Linked DNA regions of Parasegetibacter sp. NRK P23. The protein of the gene in region 2 interacts with the protein of the main gene of each other region in a pairwise test. Links are inferred from orthologs where the notes say so. Each region holds a gene or a part of one and is shown on either strand. Other genes may lie near its edges.

Region 1 (2,893 bases), 2.6 Mb from region 2 along the record:
GTGTTACAGGTAAGAATAACCGAAAATGAACCGGTGGCCAGGGTGTTTTCCATCAATGGAAATTCCTGGTACATGGACAGTGCCGGTGCAAGGTTGCCACTTTCCGACCAGTTCTCGGCCAGGTTGCCGGTTTTCACCGGCTTTCCGACCGATAGGAAGAACCTGGGGAAAGAGGATAGCGTCCTGTTGCAGCGCATGAAAGAACTGTCGCTCTTTCTGAAGAAAGATCCGTTCTGGATGGCACAGGCCGGTGAAATAGCGATCACACCTTCCCGGCAGTTGGAAATGCACCCGGTATTCGGATCGCATGTGGTGGAACTGGGCGATGGAAAGGATTTGGAGAACAGGTTCACAAGGCTGGAACTTTTCTACCGCCAGGTGCTAAAGCAAACGGGGCCAAACGCGTGGAGCCGCATAAAAGTACAGTTCGCCAACCAGGTGGTGGCCATCAGAAATGGCATGGAGGAGAAAACGGTTTTAGTGAATGCACCAGTTGCGACGCCGGTAACGCCCAGCGTAAGCAACAATGCAACACAGGTGGTGAACAGAACCCCGGCCGGAGGCCCGGCACCCAGAGCGGTGATGCCTCCGAAAAGAAGAAACAACAACTAAAAACAGGATAGCGTATGAACTCAGAACAAAGACCCATCATTATTGGGCTCGACATTGGCACGACGAAGATCGCCGCCATCGCCGGGCGCAAGAATGAATACGGAAAACTCGAGATACTCGGGTTCGGGAGGTCCAACTCCAATGGCGTGAAACACGGGCAGGTGCTCAACATTGATGAAACCATCAAGGCCATCAGGATGGCCCTGCAAAACTGTTATGAATCAAATCCCGACCTGGTCATCAACGAAGTGTACGTCGGTATTGCAGGACATCATATCAAGAGTCTGCAAACCCGGGGCGACATCGTACGCCACAACACCGATGAGGAAATTTCCCAAAGGGAAATCGACCAGCTCATCAGCGATCAGTACAAAACCTATATTCCCGCAGGCGACCAGATCATTGATGTGATCCCGCAGGAATTTACGGTGGATAATTTTCAGAATATTCCCGATCCCATAGGATACGGCGGGGTGAAGGTGGGCGCAAATTTCCACATCATCACCGGCGATAAAAACGCCATCCGCAACATCAACCGGGCCGTGGAAAAAAGTGGTCTGCACACCAAGGACCTCGTACTCCAGCCGCTCGCTTCCGCAGCGGCGGTGATGGGGCATGAAGACATGGAAGCAGGCGTAGCTATCGTGGACATCGGCGGCGGCACCACCGACCTGGCCGTTTTTTACGAAGGTATCCTGAAGCATACTGCCGTGATCCCCTTCGGAGGTGAGAACATTACCAACGATATCAAAACTGGGTTGGGTGTACTCAAATCTCAGGCGGAAGCCATGAAAACCCAGTTCGGATCCGCATTGGCCAATGAAGCGAAAGCCAACGAATACATTACTATTCCCGGCTTACGCGGCATGCCGCCCAAAGAGATCAGCGTAAAGAACCTCGCCAACATCATCCAGGCACGCATGAGTGAGATCCTCGATTTCGTAAGCTATCACCTGAAGCAGGTGGGGCTCGACGGAAGGGTGCTCAACGGTGGCGTGGTGCTGACCGGCGGCGGTTCACAATTAAAACACCTCATCCAGTTGACCGAATATGTTACCGGGCTCAACGCGCGCATCGGGTTCCCGAACGAGCATTTGTGCGCCGGACACATTGAAGAACTGAGAAAACCCACGTACTCAACTTGTATCGGTCTGATCCTGAAAGGATACAGCGATTACGAGAACCAGCGGAAATCGTTCCGCGATGAATACGTTCCCGTAAGTGTTCCCGGAAACCTGAAGCAGAAGCTCCAGGAAGAAGAAATGAAAGAAGATTTATCGGAAGAAGTGGAAGTGAAAGAAATGCCGAAGGAAATTGTTCCCATTGAAAACAGGAAGGGCCTGAAAGATTTCTGGGGCAAATTCAAAGATGGCATCATCGATCTCTTCAAGGAAGAAGAAGACGCCAAACTCAACTAACCGATTCGTGATTGTGATACTTACTAACCCATTTTAAATTTATTGCTATGATCCATTTTGATTTACCAAAGGAGAAATCCAGCATCATAAAAGTGATTGGCGTGGGCGGCGGCGGAAGCAATGCCGTAAACCACATGTACGCGCAGAACATTGAAGGCGTAAACTTTATTATTTGTAACACCGATGCGCAGTCGCTGGCACAAAGCAGCGTGCCCAATAAAATACAGCTTGGGCCGCATTTAACGCAGGGGCTGGGTGCGGGTGCCAACCCTGAAATAGGCAAGCAGGCCACCGAAGAGAGCCTGGAAGAAATCAAGCGCATCCTCGAAGTGAACACCAAAATGGCGTTCATTACTGCAGGTATGGGCGGTGGTACGGGCACTGGTGGCGCACCCATCATTTCCAAAATCTGCAAAGACCTCGGCATCCTCACCGTTGGTATCGTGACCACTCCCTTCGCCTACGAAGGAAAGAAACGCCAGCAACAGGCGCAGAATGGTATCAATATCCTGAAGGATTATGTGGATACCCTGCTCGTGATCAGCAACGATAAGCTGCGTCACCAGTTCGGTAACCTCACCATGAAAGCGGCTTTCAACAAAGCGGATAATGTACTGGCCACCGCCGCGAAATGTATCACCGATGTGATCAACAGCACCGGCCAGATCAATGTTGACTTTGCCGACGTTTGTACCGTAATGCGCAGTGGTGGCGTGGCCATCCTCGGAAGCGCCACGGCACAGGGTGAAAACCGTGCCTTCAAAGCCATCGAAGAAGCGCTGAACTCTCCATTGCTGAACGACAACGATATCCGCGGCGCAAGGTGGATCCTCATCAACATCAACTCCTGCGAAGGAGAGAAC
Region 2 (3,035 bases):
TGGAAGGGCAACCATAATATGAAAAGAAAATAAAGATAAGGGACCACAAACTGGTGCAGCGGTGGAATATTGTTCAGCACGAATACCTGCACCAACAGGAACACCACGTAACGGATGATATTTTTCAGAAGTTCACTCATTGGTTCCTGGTTGCCTGCTTTAATTGTTGCAGTTCGCCTTTTTCAAGGTTCTCTATCGCATAGACGTATTGAACGTTGAAAAAATTATTGGCTGTTCTCAATTTAACAGTATGGAAGTTGCTGGCCGGTTCGGAAGTGATTTCTTCCACCGTACCTACCAGTATGTCGGGGGGGAAATGATCGGAATAACGGCTGGTAACCACACTATCTCCTTTCTTTAATTGCACGCTTTTGGGAATTTCTTTCATGGTAATAAACAGCGGGTTTTTACCATCCCACTCTACAGAACCGGTTTCTCCTGTTTTCTTTACGCTGGCGCTGATCCGGTTCTGGCGGTGCAACAAGCTCATCACAACGGCGTAATTGCCACTCACATCTACCACCTTCCCTACTACACCCGACGCGGAAACGATGCCCATGTCTTTTTTGATGCCCTGGTTGGCCCCACGGTCTATCATCAGGTAATTGCTCTGGCGCGAGGTGGAATTGTCGATTACCTGAGCGGGCAGCGAAAGGAATTTCCGGTAGAACCCGGTACTATCGATCCGGACGGTATCACTGATCACCTGGACGGAAGTATCTCTTTTCCCGTAGTTCACGGACAACTGATTGCGGAGCCGGTTGTTCTCTTCCAGCAGTTCCTTGTTCTTTTGCTTGAGTTTGAAATACAACTCCACATCGTTGTACTCGGAATTGAGTTTCCCGCTCACTTCATTGGATATCCCCATGAAAGTGGCCTGGTGAAACTTATTGTAGGAGAAAAGTAAAGAAAGCGACACAACCTGCAACACCAGGAAGAAGAGGAAGATGGCATATCTTCTGATGAAGAGGAAAATGTTGCGCACGGTTTCTTTATATTTTGAATTCTGAATTTTGAATTTGGGATGAAGTTCAGTTCAACATCCGGCATTCAACGTTCAAAATTATCGCATAACAAATGGGTACTTATCGTAGTGTTTGAGGGCCAGTCCGGTACCGCGCACCACGCTTTTCAGCGGATCGTCGGCTACGTGAACGGGCAGTTTGATTTTTTGGCTGAGGCGCTTGTCGAGGCCACGGAGCAGGGCACCGCCACCTGTGAGGTACAAACCTCTTCTATAGATATCCGCCGCGAGTTCGGGCGGAGTGGTTTCCAGCGCTTTCAGGATGGCTTCTTCTATTTTGAAGATGCTTTTGTCGAGGGCCTCGGCGATTTCCTGGAAAGAGACCATGATTTGTTTCGGAATGCCGGTCACCAGGTCGCGTCCGTTTACGGGAAGGTCATCGGGTGGGTTATCGAGGTCCTTCATGGCAGCGCCGATCTGTATCTTGATCTGCTCAGCGGTTCTTTCCCCGATGAGCAGGCTATGGTAGCGGCGAAGCGCTTCCATGATATCGGCGGTGAATTCATCACCGGCGATGCGTATACTCTGGTCGCAAACGATACCGGCCAGGGCAATCACGGTAATACCGGTGGTACCGCCACCAATGTCGATGATCATGTTGCCCACGGGTTCTTCCACGTCAATCCCGATACCCAGTGCGGCGGCCATGGGTTCGTGGATCAGGTAAACTTCTTTGGCGCCAGCCTGTTCGGCACTGTCGCGCACGGCCCTTTTTTCTACTTCCGTAATGCTGGAGGGGATGCAGATCATCATCCGCCAGCTTGGGGGGAAGAGCGGTTTTTTGGGATAGATCATTTTGATCATTTCCCGTATCATGAGTTCAGCGGCGTTAAAATCGGCGATCACCCCGTCTTTCAACGGGCGCACGGTGCGGATGCTCTCGTGCGTTTTTTCGTGCATCATCAATGCGCGTTTACCCACAGCCAGCACCGACTTCGGATTGTTGCGGTCGAGCGCTACAATCGAAGGTTCGTTCACTACAATCTCGTCGTTATGTATGATGAGGGTATTCGCGGTACCCAGATCCATGGCAATTTCCTGTGTCAGGAAGTTAAATAATCCCATTTTTTCGGAATCTGATGGTTAGAAAGGATGTTGCAAAATTGATGCAAATTATTCGAATATACAATTTTACAGGTTGTTGTTTCCAGGTTTTATACAAGTATTGTGAAACCCGTGTGTTTACAAGGGTTTCAGCCCAATGAAACCATTCACCTAATTGTTTAGAATTCGTAACCGATGTCTTTTCTGAAATACATTCCTTCGAACACTACTTTGCCGAGGAACGATCTTGAAAGTTCAGCCGCTTCTTTTACGGTGTTGCCGTAAGCCGTAAGTGCGAGTACCCTTCCGCCAGCCGTAACCACGGATCCGTTTTTTTCCGTAGTGCCTGCATGGAAAAGCACTGCTTCTTCGGGAAGGTTTGCATCGTGCCCCGATATAACAAAACCCTTGCCATAATCCCCGGGATAACCTCCGCTCACGGCCATGGTCGTAACGGCAAAGCGTGCATCGGCTTCCACTTTTACCTGGTCCAGTTCTTTTTTAGCGGCTGATACCAGCAAGGTAACGAGATCGGTTTTCAGCCTGGGCATCACCACTTCTGTTTCGGGATCGCCCATCCGGCAGTTGTATTCGATCACGAAAGGCTCGCCCTTCACTTTAATCAGCCCGAAGAATACGAACCCGGTATAGTCGATATTCTCTTTGTAGAACCCGTCGATAGTGGGTTTCACGATACGTTCTTCCACCATCTTCATAAATGCGGCATCCGCGAATGGTACGGGAGATACCGCGCCCATGCCCCCGGTATTTAACCCGGAATCGCCTTCGCCGATGCGTTTGTAATCTTTCGCTTCGGGCAACAGCACGTAGTTCTTACCATCAGTAAGGGCGAAAACACTCAGTTCGATCCCATCTAAAAAAGCTTCCACCACCACTTTCGCGCTCGCGGAACCGAATTTCGCATGTTGAATCATCTGCTCGAATTCCGCAATGGCTTCTTCTCTGC

The links.
Region 1: the proteins of M4J38_RS13795 (region 2) and ftsA interact in binary tests that used the Escherichia coli proteins (3 or more experiments, as listed by UniProt). The link is inferred for Parasegetibacter sp. NRK P23 from one-to-one orthologs.

What each region holds. Positions count from the first base shown.
Region 1 is NZ_JAMDLG010000001.1:822,495-825,387, reverse strand. Bases 12-2,828 are described here. They hold ftsA (cell division protein FtsA), read left to right. Parts: upstream 12-626; coding sequence 627-2,030; downstream 2,031-2,828. Other genes in these bases: ftsZ (cell division protein FtsZ), read left to right, coding at 2,078-2,828; M4J38_RS03310 (cell division protein FtsQ/DivIB), read left to right, coding at 12-612. Also shown: more of M4J38_RS03310, read left to right, coding at 1-11; more of ftsZ, read left to right, coding at 2,829-2,893. UniProt on the Escherichia coli protein: Essential cell division protein that assists in the assembly of the Z ring. May serve as the principal membrane anchor for the Z ring.
Region 2 is NZ_JAMDLG010000001.1:3,415,035-3,418,069, reverse strand. The notes cover bases 77-3,035. They hold M4J38_RS13795 (rod shape-determining protein), read right to left. Parts: upstream 2,090-3,035; coding sequence 1,064-2,089; downstream 77-1,063. Other genes in these bases: purD (phosphoribosylamine--glycine ligase), read right to left, coding at 2,248-3,035; mreC (rod shape-determining protein MreC), read right to left, coding at 137-985; M4J38_RS13805 (rod shape-determining protein MreD), read right to left, coding at 77-140. In the rest of the region: more of M4J38_RS13805, read right to left, coding at 1-76. UniProt on the Escherichia coli protein: Forms membrane-associated dynamic filaments that are essential for cell shape determination. Acts by regulating cell wall synthesis and cell elongation, and thus cell shape.